4 regions of the Paenibacillus sp. FSL H8-0537 genome follow, and region 2 is predicted to be linked to each of the others. Evidence: riboswitches for the same ligand, from Rfam matches in the RefSeq annotation. Region 2 holds a riboswitch; each other region holds the start of a gene.
What was found. A riboswitch is a leader RNA that binds a small molecule or an ion and turns the genes downstream of it on or off. The one in region 2 is predicted to bind cyclic di-AMP.

Region 1 (4,002 bases), 590 kb from region 2:
CGACGAGCTCCACAGCCAGCCGCCCCGGTTCAGCGTATTATCATAATCGGCCAGCTGGCGGCGGAAATGCTGCTCGCCCAGCGTAAACGGGCACAGCAGGTTTTTCGTCAAAAACATGGCGGTAACCATCCGCAGCCGATTCGGCATTTCGCCGGTTTCATTAAGCTGCTTCATAGCGGCATCAATAACAGGAATGCCCGTTTTTCCTTGGCTCCATGCCTCGAAATGCTGATCGTTCAGCCCAGATAAATCAAACTTCTGCTCATAGCGATAGAAGTCCTCATTGTATTTCCCTTGGTACAGAAAAAAATCCCGCCATGCCAGCTGCCTAATCCAAGATTCGGCTCCATACTGCTGCTGCGCTGCTTCATAGGCTTGCCTTGCTGACAGCGCTCCTGTATTCAAATAACGCGCCAAATGGCTTGTCTGGTTTTCCGCAAACTGGTCGCGGCTGCCTTCATAGCCAGCTAGGCGGCGGTTTAGAAATTGCTCCAGCGCATCGGCTGCACTCAGCGTTCCCGCGTCCGCCGTGCCAGATGCTCCCGCTACCCGCATAAAGGCTGCCGCAGCGGGATGCTCCCGAGGAAGACTGAAGCGCTCTGCTATGCTGGCATCTATATTTTTCAGCGTATCCAGCTGTTTCAGCGTTGTTTCGCCCGCAGGGGAATAATGGCTTTGCATAAAGGACTGCCACATGCGGTAAAAGGGCGTAAATACCTTGTAAGGCTCACTGCGCCTGGAAAACGTATGAAGCTCCTCCAAATCGGCGAGTGGCGCATCGTCGAGCGGCAGCCAGCGACGTCCCGTTGCGCGCACAACCTGCGCAGTCGCTTTGTCGCGAATACGGGCATAAGGCGTATAGTCCATGTGGACGAGCACCTCTTCAATGGGATGGGCCAGCAGCAGCGCTTCGGTAATGGCAGCGGGATCGCCGTAAAGCACATGCAGCTGCTCGCCCGCCGCCTTGTACTGTTCCAATAGGGAGGTGGCCTGGGACAGGAAGGTTCTGCCGCTGTGGCAAGAGAGCCGGTCACCGTCCGCCAGTGACGGGTCTATTATAAGCAGATGAAAGCCGCGCTGCCCAGAGCGGCGCACATAATCAAAACTGCGCAAATCGTTTGAACGCAGGTCTTTGCGGTGAATATATACATACATGGAAACGAGCCCCCTTGTGTCCGTGCTAGAAAACAGCAAAGCCGCAAGCTATTTGTCCGAAGACAAACAACTGCGGCTTTGCTGATTGAGACAGCAGCTTTTCGTTATGTAAGCGAAAAAAGCATGGCCTGGCTCTATTGCTCGCTTGCGTACTTGTCGTAAGCGTCTTGACTCATAATGCGTGTAGCTGACACGTAACGATCAGCATAATAAGACTCGCTAAGTTTGCTAATAATAACGCCTCTGCTCGAGGAAGCATGTGCAAACTTTCCATCTCCAACATAAATACCAACGTGGGAGATGCCTTTGCCGCTCGTGTTGAAGAATACAAGATCGCCAGCGATCAGGTCACTCTTCTTCACTTCACTGCCATCGTTCGATTGCGCTTGGGAAGTACGGGAAAGATCGATGCCCATTTTATCGAAAACATATTTCGTAAAACCGGAGCAGTCGAAGCCTTTCGTAGTTGTTCCGCCGCTTTGGTATGGTGTGCCGATCAGATCAGCGATAACACCGTCCATCTTCGAACCTGCGAACACGCTGCCTGCTTGGAAAGCAAGCATTAATACAAGACCAACGAGTAGTGCAGTTACCTTCTTCAAAATTTGAAACTCCTTCCGGTGCCGACGAGGTTAGCTGTGGGGTTCGGTTGTGAAGGTTCCCTATGATTTCCAAGACACTTGAATCAAGCCGTCCAAGCATCGAAATCAATTCACCCAAAGTGGTTCCCCCGTATTTCTATACCTTTGCGGTATAAAAAATTAGGCTGGTTTAATTTTGCTCTGCGCTAATAATTCGGTTTTTTCATGTGATTTCCTCCTATATGAAAGAATTTCTAATAATTCTCATGTAACCTTTTGGCTCAATTTTGCGTTAAAACAAGTTTCTTGCCTAATAAATGTTCGTTCCATCACCGTTCGCAAGCAAAAAAACATTTTGTCAGTTTATATGAGAAATAGGCAGCCAATATGCTAAGAATCGTACATATAGGCTAGAATTATAGCGTAAAATGAAGAATTAGAGAGTTTAGTCAGCATCAGTCTAAGGGTTGGTAAATGAATAGAAGCGTTGCCTGCAGAAGCTTTATAACATAAAAACCCCGATTGCGGCCTCTTGTCCGCAATCGGGGTTTTTATGAGAAGGACTTTAGAAAAATGAGAATACTAAATGAGAATTAGGGAGGGACGCCCTCATTTTTCTAAACCTAATTTCCTATTTATGGAAGTCAAAAGTCGTATAAAAGGGTCCTAAAAGGAGCCTGAAACGGTCTTAAAACGGTCTCAGCTTTGCTTCGATTGCAGGCAATCGTATTGTGCAGCGAGCGTCCATACCTTTAACAAGGTACGGAGCAGATGATAGGCTTGATGCATGATGAGCGCCAGTATTCCCGCCCAAGCATAGGAAAGGCCGGATACCAAGAGCGAAGCGGCGACAGCCAGCAGCCACATCAGTAGAGAGAGGCCGGCATAAGGAAAAAGATTTCGGAGCGCAATGCTGAGCGAGCGCATCGAGCCCGTGCTGGAGGCGGCGCCAAACTGCATGGCGAGCAGCAGCAGGTGAACGAGGAAGCTCCACAGCAGCCAACCGCCAAAGCCTGGCAGCGTGCTTTGCAGCAGCTCGCTCAGCGAATGGCCCTCCATTAGCAGCTTGAAGGCGCGAGGAAGAAGGAACCAGCCAGGCGCGAAAATAAGCAGAGTGCGCAGCCAATAGAGCAGCGTCACAGGCTTCCAAGCTTTGCGAATGCCTTGAAGGAACTGCGTTCCACCTTTTTCGTCCATATGATGCAGCGAGTAGAGCAGCCCTGCATGGAACAGCGGGCTCAGCAGCATGCGGGCGGCGAACAAGCCGCCCAGCAGCCATAGATAGGGGCTAATCAGATCTGTTTTTGTCAATTGAAACTGGGCTTCGCTGAGGAACAGCGAAACGGCCGAGTCCGACGGATGCTGGAGGGGAAAGCGCCGCAGCAGCGGCAGTACAGTCATATCAATAAAGCGGTAAAGGAAAAGTCCCCATAATAGCTGATACAGGAACAAAAGAATGACGATGTAGAAATGGCGGATGGCGAGCCGCCAGCCTTGCTTCATATGCTGCTTCATTTTTTACCTCCTCTCTACCAGCCTACGGATGCGAGCAAGCCTTCAATAAGCTTCGTCAGACCGAGGCTCCATCGAATGCGAGACTGCTCTGGCACTTCTGCGCGCATAAAATTGTTAATATGCCTATTGTCCAGAACATTGCTGTTTTTCGGATCAACCGCTACCCATGCGAGCGGAGCAGCGTGCATTACCTTGTACTCTATATGCAACTCGGAGGCATCCCATAGTTTAGTAGTTGTTTCGCCGTCGGTAAAGGAGAAGACGAGCGGTATGGACCCGTTATGCCCGCCATTACGCTTGATCAGCACGGTAGACTCATATTGGGTCTGGCCATCCTGCTCCACTTTATTCACTCGAATATCCTCTACTGAAAAATCCGCCATCAGGCTGCCATATACATACTGGTGAAAATAATCCTGCCATTTTTCCTTCGTAACCTGCTCGACGACACGCTGGAAATCGGAAGTAGTTGGATGCTTGAATTTGTATTTTTGAAAATAGGTGCGCATAATTTTTTGCATCGTCTTTGCTCCGACCTGTTTCTCAATGCCGACCAGCACAAGCTTGGCGCGCATGTAAACATTTTCCGCATACTCATCGCTATTGTGATAGGCCCATGAAGGCTGCTTAAGCGGGGCAGGAGCTGTAATATAGCTGGCTTCCATAGCTAAATTGGGTTCGACGCCATAGGCGTTCTCCATCACTTTATCCTCGGCATACGATGTAAAGCCTTCGTCGAGCCAAGCTTCTT
Region 2 (4,002 bases):
ATAGGAACAGCTCTTTTACGACCGGCAGGCTTGTACGATAATGCTCCTGCAGCAGCTGCATATTTTCCCGTTTCTCACGCTCATCATTGAGCCGCTCCTTCACCTTGTCCATCACCTCAAGCAGCTGCTGCGCGGAAAAAGGCTTTAAAATATACTCATCCACCTGCAAGCCGATCGCCTGCTTGGCATATTCAAATTCATCATAGCCGGAAAAAATAACGATGCGCGTCAGCGGATACGTCTTCCTCGTCCATTCCGCCAGCTCCAAGCCATTCATATACGGCATGCTAATATCCGTCACTACGATGTCCGGCTCCAAACGCTCGATCAGCTCCATCGCTTCCCGACCGTTCGCCGCCGTATCTACGATTTCAAAGCCATGGCGCTCCCATGCAATTTCCTGCAGCAGTCCGCTGCGCGTCTCTTCTTCATCATCCACCAGCAGCACTTTATACATCGTTTATCCCCCCGCTATTTAAATACGCGGCCGAGCAGCCGCTAAGACCTGATACTGTAAGCATGCTATTTATCATATTCGTTTCCGTGTTTTCTGGAAAGAGGGGGGTGCTTTTAGAAGACAAGTGTCTGGTCTCCCCACCTTCAACGGGGCGTAAACCCATAGAAATATAATGACAATCTAATTATGCCCAAGATGGTCTGGCCACCATTGTATTTACATCATACTAGGAGTGTTTCAAGAGCTTGAGGATGAACAAAGTGCTTATAATAAACTGTGCATTGAATCATTAAATGCTTTCACACCGTCCAATGGGGTTGAAAAAGTTTCTAATCGCTTAATCATTAGTTTATTGAGATAACAAACTGCGATTAAATTATTCCCGTTTGTATCCTGCTGTATGAATTATATCTGTTGATTGCAGCATAACTAGGCCCACTGCCTCTGACTAGGTGTGGGCTATTTTGGTTTACTTTGGAAGCATGAAACGGAATCTTTTTACATCACTCTTTTAGCAAATATAAGGAATCATTAGATATATTGACCTTGATGCAGATAAGATGCATTGTAAGCGTTTAAAATCAGGCCAATTCGCTGCATTCGCTCTCTTTTGCGGCGTAAGCTTCCTTTACAGCACTCAAGGCGGGGGAGTATGATTCATAACATGATTGAACCTTTTTTGAAATATAAGAATTTATAAGTTTTGCACTTATAAATAGGCTTATATTTCTCGGACTGAAACGCGCTGCGCCGCCAAAGGAAGGCGATAGCCGTTTCATCTTGAAATATAGGAAAGTATATGTTTTCGTTATCCTTTCTCTATATTTCTAAGGGCAAAGCTCTTCGCTCGTCCCAGAAGGACGACGAAGTCGTTTTTGCTTGATCGCTGAGTCTTCGCGCATTAGGAGAAGAGCGGGGGAACCAAACGCACTGCAAGTGTCCGATGTGAGAGTCGGAGGCCGGCAGCGCAGGGGTGAATCGTTTGCAGGAGTATCATGAAACTCCAGGCAAATGTAGGGCGACTCTCACCGCCCGAATCCGACAGCTAACCTCGTAAGCGCAGGTGTAGAGAGGAATGGTGAACGATTGTGACCTTGTAAATCAGGCCACAGAGCGTCATACGCCTCTGTGGTTTTTTGTTGTCTTTTTATGAAAATAGCACTCGCAACATCGGCAGATATTTTGTTTCAAACGCTGAGTTCTGCACTGCCGCAGAAACGGGGGAACCATCGACGGCTCTCTGTCATTGTCCAATGGACGATTGCAGGGAGCGTCACGGGGTGAATCGCAAGGGCACGAAAAGTGCCAAGCGTAGGGCGTCTCTCGCGCCCGAATCCGACAGCTAACCTCGCAAGCGTCAACGGGAGAGGCCACACTTACACTTATCGCAGAGCGAATCAGGGGCGCATAATGCCCGGATGAAGGAAGCTGCGGGTGAAGAGTCCTCTTTGCCCAAGGCTTCTTTTTTGTTGCCTTTTTTTGCAAAATGACCAGAGGAAAATTGAAATAAGGAGCGCTGCAGCTATGCTGGATATCGGAATGGCTTTGACCTTAATCGCAGCTTTCGGGCTGATTGCCGGATTTATACGCTGGTGCGACCGATCCATTAGCGAAACGGAGGAACGGGGATGATTGTCATATTGCTCGTTACAGGAGCTTTGCTGGTGTATCTCGTCTACGCCTTGCTTCATCCAGAGAAATTTTAACAAATAACGTTTCATCATTGATGCAAGGGAGGAACAGCTGTGGACGTCCTGCAAATGGCGGTAGTCATCGGTATTATCATGCTGATCGCGAAGCCGCTTGGGCATTATTTATATTCCGTGTTTTCAAACGTTCCGAACCGTACCGACAAGCTGTTTGGGCGAGTCGAAGCGGTCATTTATTCCGTGATTGGACTCAAAAATCGCCAAGGCATGACCTGGAAAAAATATGCGCTCAGCTTTATTACACTCAATTTCATACTCGTAGCTATCAGCTATGTGCTGCTGCGACTGCAAAGCGGCCTGCCGCTTAATCCGAACGGGATCAGCAGCATGGAGCCTACGCTCGTCCTAAATACGGTCATCAGCTTTATGACCAATACGAATCTCCAGCATTACAGCGGTGAGACGGGGCTGACGTATTTTGCGCAAATGGCGGTCATTACGATGATGATGTTTACGTCAGCCGCCACCGGCTTTTCCGTCGCCGTCGCCTTCGTGCGCGGCATTACGAGCAAGGGCGGAACGCTCGGCAACTTTTTCGAGGATTTCGTCAAAGCGCATACGCGGATTTTCTTCCCGCTGGCTATTGTCATTACGCTGCTGCTTGTGGCGCTGCAAGTGCCGCAAACGCTTAGCCCTACCTTGACCGTTACGACGCTTACGGGCGCGGTTCAGCATATAGCCATCGGGCCAATCGCTTCGCTGGAGTCGATTAAGCATCTCGGTACGAATGGCGGCGGTTTTTTCGGAGCCAACTCCGCCCATCCGTTCGAAAATCCTAACCCGCTGACGAATGTCATTGAGATTTTGTCCATGTGGGCGCTGCCTGCCGCGCTGCCCTTCATGTACGGTCGGTTTGCGAAAAGCAGCAAGCAGGGCTGGGTTATTTTTTCGGCGATGATGGCATTGTTTCTGATCTTTCTTACGATTTCCTATACGGCTGAAAAAAGCGGCAACCCGCTGATCGCCACGCTCGGCATCGACGCTTCGCAAGGCAGCATGGAGGGCAAGGAGGTACGCTTCGGCATCGCCCAATCCGCGCTGTTCACAACGGTAACAACGGCGGCCACGACCGGCTCGGTCAATTCAATGCACGATACACTCACTCCGCTTGGCGGACTCGTTCCCCTTGCACAGATGATGCTGAACGTCGTCTTTGGCGGCAAAGGTGTCGGGCTCGTCAATATGCTGATGTATGCGATGCTGACGGTGTTCATTTGCGGGCTCATGGTCGGACGGACACCCGAGTTTCTGGGGCGAAAAATAGAACCGCGCGAAATGAAGCTGATTGCCATCACCATTCTCGTGCATCCGTTTATTATTCTCGCGCCAACGGCGGTGGCTTTTCTGACCGATCTGGGGCAAGGCGCTATATCCAATTCGGGCTTTCATGGCATTACGCAGGTGCTGTATGAATATACGTCCTCGGCCGCAAACAACGGCTCCGGGTTTGAAGGGCTTGCCGACAATACGCCTTTCTGGAATATAACGACAGGACTCGTGATGTTTTTCGGCAGATATATGTCGATGATTGCGCTGCTGGCTGTAGCCGGCTCACTTAGCCGCAAGCAGTGGGTACCAGAAACGATTGGCACGTTCCGCACGGACAATTCGCTGTTTGCGGTTATGCTAATGGGCGTCGTTATTTTGATCGGTGCGCTCACGTTTCTGCCCGTCATTGTCACAGGGCCAATTGCCGAGTTTTTAACGATCCGTTAAAGGGAAATGAGGGGTAAGCGTTATGAATGACCAACGTGCTAAAAAACGATTCACAAGGCCGCTTGTGACCGAGGCGCTGAAGATGAGCCTCCTCAAGCTGAATCCGGTTCATATGATAAA
Region 3 (4,002 bases), 400 kb from region 2:
TGCATCAGGAGCCGCATTCTCAATGCCGATATCCCCTTTATAGGAGGCCAGCTCCTGCGGTAAAAAAGCATGCTTGCAGCCCGGCACGCGCTGAGCGACGATTTTGCGAATACGCTCTCCTGCATGGTCCGGATCTGTAAATATAATAACGCCACGGCGCTCCTGTGCCAGCGCAATGCGCCGCAGCACATCCTCGCCAATGGCCGATCCATTCGTCTCTATCGTATCGGCTTCAACGGCCCGCTTAATCGCCACCGTATCCTCTTTGCCTTCTACTACAATCATTTCCTTGATCACATCGAACAATCCTTTCGCAAAGGGAAACTTATACATGCATATATTTCAAAAGAATGGGCGATTGCTGCAACAACAACCCGCTCATTCGCGTCTGTTTTATTATACCCCCAATTAGCTATTCAAGCGAATCTTACGCAAACAAAAAGAAGAGGCAAGGCCTCTTCCGTAACCTGTCATATTTAGCTTATGATTGCGATAAACTAGAGCACAATCCATAAAGAACTGATGCTAATTAGCTAAGAGATGGCTTATTAGGACCAATCACATAGACGGTAAAACCTTTTTTCTTCCCGAATTGATTAGCTTGCTTTTCACTGTCAAAATACACATCGATCTTACTGCCCTTGATCGCACTTCCGGTATCTTCAGCGCGGCGGAAACCAATACCTTCGATGTACACCCACCAACCGAGTGGAATGACATCCGGGTCCACGGCAATCGTCCGTCCTTCCGATACTTTAGCACCTGAAGCCGTAATACCGTAATCCGGGTGGCCTTCGCTCTTGCCCGTCGAAGCTAAGCCAGCTGAATAAGCCGTCAAGGTGACGTTGCTAAGCACCTTTTTGGATGTGAGCGTGGTGCCGTCTACCGTTACATTGTTGCTGGTTGTCGCTGTGGACAGCACAGTAACCTTAGGCTCCGGCTTTTTCGTACCGATTGCAACGACCTGATTAACCGCAGCCGATTCGACTACCTTGTCTACCACTTTCTTGGAGACTAGCACGCCATCTTCGAACTGCTTCTCAATTTTGATCGTTACGACGCCTTCTTTGCCCGTCTGCACAACCTTCTCCTTGCCTACTTCCAGGTTCGGATCTTCCTTCTTCACAATGGTGAACGGTGTTGTGCTGGACGACTTGCCAAGCTTCGTATCGACGCGAATGACCGTTACGGTCATATCCGCGCTGACGCCCGAGCCAAGCGAAGGTAATACTTTATCATCATCTTCAACAGGAATATTTAATTTCTTTATCGCTGCCTGCACGGTTTTCTCTGTCGTGTACACCGTTGATGTCTTGCCATCAGCTTTTACAAGTAGCGGTACCGCATGCTTAATTTCAAAGCGGTCCCCTTCCTTTACTGCCGTATTCAGAGGTACAGATACCTCGTCATGCGGGCCAATTGTAATAGCTTGTTCATCCAGTAGGCGTTGCAGGACCCATTGCTTCGTTGAAACAACAGTTTCTTGTCCATTCACTACTACGGATACGCTTTTGTCAGCCGATCCGTACAACAACACCAAAAACATGAAAGTCATAGCGATTGAGATCGTAGTACTCAAAAGAATCAAACGCAAGTTTTCACGCTTCCATCGCAATGCGAAAGACATGCTGGATGATCGTTTCCCATGGGTCTCACTTGCTTGAATAATGCCCACTTCATCGGTCCTCCTTCATAGCCCCGCCGTCGAATTACGCATGATACCATTGACGCGACTATAGTATATTGGCGTGCTTATAGCACGCTCCAGTATATTTCCTCTGCAACCTCCTAGATTTACCCTATGACGACGGTTTACCCAATATTCAAAAATAAAAAGAAAGCCCGTCGACAGAGGATCTGTATCGTGGCTTCCCGGGAACGTCGAATAGACTATTCAGGAATGGTGGATGCACGAGGTTGATCACTCTCTATAAACGCTTACGAGGTTAGCTGTCGGGTTCGGGCAAGAGAGCTGCCCTATCGTCGGAAGAATGCTCATGGCAATCCCCGCCAAATTCACCCCTAGAAGAAATTCAAGTGCGCGTGCAATGTGATCCGCAATTTCCTCACAGCATCGTGCCTGGTTCCCCCGCTCTCCAAAGTTCGAAGATTAAGCGCAAACTGGAAATCCAATACAAAAATTTAAAGCTCTGAAATGAATCATACCTTCATCGGAGCCTAATTGTAAAGATCAGATAAAAACCGATTTAAGCGAAATTTTAGGATATTTACGGAAAAGAGAGTCTATTTCAGCATGAAAAATTAGTTTTATCGCCGGAAAGGTCACTTATTCTCGCTTTTATAGCCGTTTTTACTCAATTCCAAAACATTTTTTACCGTTTTCGGTCGTCAAATTGGCGATTTCGGCCACTGATTTTCCTAATATTTCTGCTGCCGCTTCCGCAACGAGCGACACATAAGACGTCTCATTTCGTTTCCCACGGAATGGATGTGGGGTCAAATATGGAGCATCCGTTTCGATCAAAATTCGGTCACTCGGAACCATCGCAAGCACCTCTTTTGGCACCCTTGCATTTTTGAATGTAAGCGGTCCACCGAACGAAATATAGAAGTTCATATCTAGGCATTTTTGAGCCGTTTCTGGACTCCCGGAAAAACAATGCATAATGCCTCCGACTTCAGATGCATTTTCCTCCTTCAGTAGCTTGACAACATCCTCATGAGCATCGCGATTATGAATAATAATTGGTTTTTTCAGCTTTTTGGCTAATCGAATTTGCTCGCGAAATACACGGTGTTGTACGTCCTTAGGGGACGTATCCCAATGGTAATCCAGTCCGATTTCGCCAATGGCTACCACTTTGGGATTAGAACACAGATCCTCAATCCAATTAAGATCCTCTGGCAGCATATCTATGCTGTCAACGGGATGCCAGCCGACCGCGGCGTATATAAAATCATATTTTTCTGCAAGTGCAAGCGTAGTTGGAATCGTTTCCCTATTAAAACCAATATTGACCATTAAATCCACCCCTGCTGCACGCGCTCTTTCGATAACGGCTTCGCGGTCTTCGTCAAAATGCGGGGAGTCCAAATGCGTGTGTGTGTCGAATAAAGAAATCATAGCTCAGCAAACTCCTTCTATATTATAGTTTAAGGTGAAGCGGTCGAAAGCCGTCCGAGAAATATAGAGAAAGTATGGCAAAATCATATACTTTCCTATATTTTAAATAACTTTCGTACTTTATCGCTTAATTGATCAGCGGAAGCGCGCAGCTTCTCTTCCGGATAATACAAATGGGACTGGCCCTGATGAAGCCCAGTGATGGAACGAATGATGTCGGATTTCGTGGAAATTTCACTGACAGCCTCATACCCGTCCATTAACAAAATCGGTGTCTTTTCCTCTTTTCCGCCTTTTTTCGTATCAGGCTGATACACATCATATGGTTGATCAAATGGAAAATCAATTTCCATATGGTAATCCGGATTCAATCCGATCGCTGCAAATTGTTGTCTTACTTCATTAAAGAGGCTAATATCCGGTTTATCCAGCATAATGTATTTATATAGGCGACGCGTCAGAAAACGATCACATAGCTCTGCGAGCAGCTCATCGCCTTCGTCGCCCCATTCTGTAAAGGCCGTCTGCAAATAGGCCTCATCCAGCTTCAAATATTGTTTAACTGCAATTGTCCCGTCAAGCAGCCGTTTCAGCGGCTCCGGCATCCAGCCAAAAGCATAGCCACCCTCATAAAGCTCCTTCGCTCTACGAAATATTTGTCTAAGGATGATTTCCGAGCTTCTCGTCACCGGATGAAAATAAATTTGCCAATACATTTGATAGCGGGACATCAAATAATGCTCTACGGCGTGCATGCCGCTTTCTTTAACAACGATCTTTCCATCTATAGGACGGAGCACGCGCAAAATCCGCTCCAGGTCAAAGTTGCCGTAATTAACGCCTGTAAAATAGGCATCCCTCAATAAATAGTCCATACGGTCCGCATCAAGCTGGCTGGAAATCAACCCGCTGACAAT
Region 4 (4,002 bases), 1.6 Mb from region 2:
TAGCTTATTGGCCGATTAAGCAGGGCAGATAGTTGACTCGCGATCTGGGGATAATTGAAAATTTCCGAACCAGTAAGCGTATATATTTGGCCTGATATCTTGCGATTGGTAAGAACCTCTGCGGCAACATCTGCGATATCGCGACAGTCAATGAAGTTACACGGTGAATCGCCCATGGAGCCGAAGAAAACATTTTGGGTTGTGATCGTTGGTGCAAGGCGCAGCAAGTTTTGCATGAACGCATAAGGGCGCAGCACGGTGTGGGTGAGACTCGATTCCCTCAGCGTTTTCTCGATTTCTTGATGCCAGCCCGCCACTGCCACTGGCGAGCTGTGCTCAAAGGCAGGGCTGGATATTTTTACGATATGTTTGATTCCAGATTCTGCGGCAAGCTGAATGATTGAAGTTTCCAATTCGATTTGTCTCGGACTGTTGGACATGGCAAGGAAGAGCTGGCTAGCACCTGTAAACGCGCGGCGCAGCGATTCGGGGTCGGAAGCATCCGCCGATGCGACCATGATAGTCGATCGGCCTTTTTCTCCGATCTGATCACGCAGCTTCTCTGGCTCTCTGCTCAGCGCCTTGGCGGGTACGCCAAGATCAACTAAACGTTTCAAAAGCGCACTTCCTATCGTACCTGTTGCTCCCATAATAACTATCATTTTTATCTTCTCCTTTTGGTTGAAAAATGAGTTGTGGCGGCAAGACGCCACCGCCATGTCACTATCGTGCTTGCTATGAAACCAGATAATGGGAAATCGGTCCAGACACGACCGACCCAGGCCAAGTGATGGCTCGGATTCATAAATTCTAGTAAAACAGATGTCAACCATGCGGCGTATAGGCCAAACAAGGACCCGGCCAATGCGAACATCCCTACCACAACCAAGTGAGGTGCATTGATGACCCATCGTATACGGCCCACTCGGCTGCGCAACAAAAGGCCAATCATTAAGGCCATCAAGGCCGATGCACCACCGATTGTGGTCAATGCCCCTATTTGAAGACCCCTATCGGCAGTAACCAATCCCCCGATACCTGCCATGCTGGCAGGAGCAGCATAGGCCATGACAACTTCACGCCACAGTATAAAAATCTTTTTCTTGGAACTCGTAGTCTTGATGCCGTAAACAGCATCTGTCTGATTCGGGTATTTCATCTTGTTCATTTAGCTGCTCCCTCTTCCTTGATATCGTTCAACGATTGCTTTCAGTGAAATATAATTAGCGTCCTAACTATATAAGGATAAAAATAGGCTAGCTTTACTAGCCCATTCTAATCATTACTGATGTTTCCCTTTGGATTCGAGCCTAGTTCGCCCGTAAGAGCTGAGATGCCTTGTGTAACTCGGCCTAGCAAGTCGAGAAATACGCTGCGCTCATCGATATTGAGCAAGCCCACCATTGCTTCCAACCGAGCGAAATGCTCAGGAGCCATTTCACGAAGCTTCTTCGCTCCTGCTTCCGTCAATATGACCGATCTCTGACGCCCATCATCTGAGCTTGATCTCCGAGATACTAGCCCATCTCGTTCCAGGGTGTCGATAAGACCTGTCACTGTAGCACGTGTAACGCCTAGATGCTCCGCTAATTGCGAAGGCAATTCTTCTCCTTCGTTATCTTCAAGATCTGCCAATAAACGATATCGACTTGTTGATAAACCGAATCTAGAGAAATGAATCTCCGAGGCATGTCCAAGCTTGACTCCCGCTGCCATTAGTCTAGACGCGACGAGTATAGCCTGCGCGTCTATGTCTAGGTTATAGCGATCAATCTGACGCTTGGATTGTACTAGTGAAGGAATAGCGTCAATGTCATTTATTATTTTATTATTGTTGTTCATATATATAGTATGGTTCCTAATTACTTTGATGTCAACACATTTATATAACCTATCAATAGCCCGCCATTCTTCCTATCTGGAACTAAAACTTTATTTTCTTTCCATAGGAGAACAAGCAGCCGATAAAAAAGGAACCTTTCCGCCAGCTGAATCATGGCGGGGAAGGTTCCTTTGTGTCAGGTCGATCCAAAATAGGCTAAAAAATAGAAAGATAGAATAACGAGCGGTTAAGTAAAATAGGTTCCTCGGAAGTGTTGTCATCCGGTTCAATTTCTGCCGTCCAGTGTTTGAGATGGTGAATGGCGTGATCGAACAGGTTGTACACACTGTGTTGATCAGCTTGCTCGCTCCGAAGCGAACGGCCTGTTATGGACAAGGTGCCGATAAAGCTGCTCAGCGTGCTGCACCACAGGCCCCAATCGTTAGGGCGTTCCATTTCGTCTACAAAAGTCTCGCCAAAGCCAATGCCTTTGTCCGTCGTTACCCGCAAGCAGGCACGGTTTCCAGCGGCGTCTACATTGAGTGCTGGAATGACAAACAGCTCAATGCGCTTGACCGTAAGCTTCATTGCGTGCTTCGCCTTAGGCGGAGCGTCCGGCGCATGAAGGACAATCATATTCATCTCTCCTCACGTTCGCTTACGGAGTTAGCTGTCGGATTCGGGCCAGAGAGCTGCCCTACCAGTGCGCGAAGGCACCGGATTCACCCCTTGCGATTCAAGCTGTCGCTTCAATCACGTCGTTGGTTCCCCCGCTTTTTCAATTGAAAAATTAAGCGATTAATAATAGAGTGCCAGAATTCGGCTAGGGATATATATTAAACCTTAATGGCTCATTTGTAAACCTTTTAGCAGTAAAATAAAAAAATGCTGCTGCCTCAAGTGAAAACGAGCGCTGCCGTTATTTGGCGGCAACACTCGTTTTCTGCAGAAATAACTGCTGAATTATGAGTACAGCAGTTAATGGTGAACTGACCGCTCATGTAGAAGTTGTCGTGAGTTAATGCATAGGGAAGATCCAGCCAACCCATAAAGCAAGAATAACGAGAGTAAACAGCAGAACAGGCGGAATGACGACAATCGTTACTTTGACATAATCCATCCAATTGATTTTTACCTTGGCTTTCTGTACAAGATTCATCCAAATGAGCGAGGCTAGCGTGCCTATCGGTAAAATGAGTGAGCCAATATCGCTCCCAATGACGCTGGCGAGGTAGGCGATTTTGAGTGAAAGCGGATCGAGGTTCATTTCCGTGAGGGTGATCGTGCCGATCATGAGCGCGGGGTGATTGTTGACAAGTGTAGACATGGCGGAGACAAGCCCTCCGATTAAAATGCTTGCATTCATCAGGCTTCCCATGACAAGCGGCTCGAACACCTGCACGAGTAATTGCGTCAGACCAATATTGTGCAGGCCATAAATAATGATATACATGGCGAAGGCGAAAATGAGTATATGCCACGGAATTTTACGCAAAATGTCGTTCGGCGGCATTTTCAAGTAAACCCAGCGCCAACTAAGGAGCAGCAGGGAGCCGAAAACAGCGACCCACTCAACGGGGATATGCAAATAGGAGGCAGCAAATAAGCTTAGCCGGACAGAGAAGACGAAAAGCAGAATCAATTTCATAAAGCGGCTGCTGTATTTGGGATATGCAGGCTTGCTTCCGTTAGGTGTGAGTAAAGGATGGTAGCCAGATTGAATAGGGACAATTGTAATCGTATGGGGGACTTGCCGGGGAAGCTGATGGTAAAAGTAGAAGAACAGCAGCAGGCTGAGCAGCAGCAGACCAATTGTAGCGGGGATAAACATCATGACGGTATGCATGTACAAATCCATGCCGACGATTTTCAGCGCAATCAGATTTACAATATTGCTTACTCCGATTGGGGCGCTGGAGGCGGTAGCGATTAATGCTCCTGAAAGCAGGTATGGAATTTTTTGGTGATTTTTCAGTCCCATGTGATGCAGCATAATGAGCAAAATCGGGGTCGTGATAAGAATGCTGCCGTCATTGTTGAAAAATAGCGTCATCAGAAAACACATCAGGTTTACATACCAGAACAATCTGAGTCCTGAGCCACGTGCTCGAATGGCAAGCCCTTCGGCAGCCCAGATAAAGAAGCCAAAGCTCTCCAGCACGATTGCCATTACGATCGTC

Region 1: linked by a shared signal. The riboswitch ahead of MHB80_RS00930 (C40 family peptidase) and the one ahead of kdpA (potassium-transporting ATPase subunit KdpA) in region 2 are both predicted to bind cyclic di-AMP.
Region 3: linked by a shared signal. The riboswitch ahead of MHB80_RS00145 (ubiquitin-like domain-containing protein) and the one ahead of kdpA (potassium-transporting ATPase subunit KdpA) in region 2 are both predicted to bind cyclic di-AMP.
Region 4: linked by a shared signal. The riboswitch ahead of MHB80_RS21180 (hypothetical protein) and the one ahead of kdpA (potassium-transporting ATPase subunit KdpA) in region 2 are both predicted to bind cyclic di-AMP.

Annotation. Positions count from the first base shown of each region.
Region 1 covers NZ_CP150290.1:212,678-216,679, forward strand. Annotated here, with positions in the region: gene MHB80_RS00925 (deoxyribodipyrimidine photo-lyase) at 1-1,155, opposite strand, end outside; gene MHB80_RS00930 (C40 family peptidase) at 1,290-1,760, opposite strand; cyclic di-AMP (ydaO/yuaA leader) riboswitch at 1,762-1,933, opposite strand; gene MHB80_RS00935 (hypothetical protein) at 2,436-3,251, opposite strand; gene MHB80_RS00940 (M1 family metallopeptidase) at 3,266-4,002, opposite strand, start outside.
Region 2 covers NZ_CP150290.1:6,632,935-6,636,936, forward strand. Annotated here, with positions in the region: gene MHB80_RS28105 (response regulator) at 1-457, opposite strand, end outside; cyclic di-AMP (ydaO/yuaA leader) riboswitch at 1,332-1,535, shown strand; cyclic di-AMP (ydaO/yuaA leader) riboswitch at 1,640-1,829, shown strand; gene kdpA (potassium-transporting ATPase subunit KdpA) at 2,203-3,882, shown strand; gene kdpB (potassium-transporting ATPase subunit KdpB) at 3,905-4,002, shown strand, end outside.
Region 3 covers NZ_CP150290.1:26,386-30,387, reverse strand. Annotated here, with positions in the region: gene rnmV (ribonuclease M5) at 1-297, opposite strand, end outside; gene MHB80_RS00145 (ubiquitin-like domain-containing protein) at 530-1,675, opposite strand; cyclic di-AMP (ydaO/yuaA leader) riboswitch at 1,920-2,127, opposite strand; gene MHB80_RS00140 (TatD family hydrolase) at 2,312-3,085, opposite strand; gene MHB80_RS00135 (HD domain-containing protein) at 3,181-4,002, opposite strand, start outside.
Region 4 covers NZ_CP150290.1:5,025,148-5,029,149, reverse strand. Annotated here, with positions in the region: gene MHB80_RS21195 (SDR family oxidoreductase) at 1-662, opposite strand, end outside; gene MHB80_RS21190 (hypothetical protein) at 665-1,168, opposite strand; gene MHB80_RS21185 (MarR family transcriptional regulator) at 1,276-1,842, opposite strand; gene MHB80_RS21180 (hypothetical protein) at 2,039-2,458, opposite strand; cyclic di-AMP (ydaO/yuaA leader) riboswitch at 2,463-2,629, opposite strand; gene MHB80_RS21175 (arsenic transporter) at 2,841-4,002, opposite strand, start outside.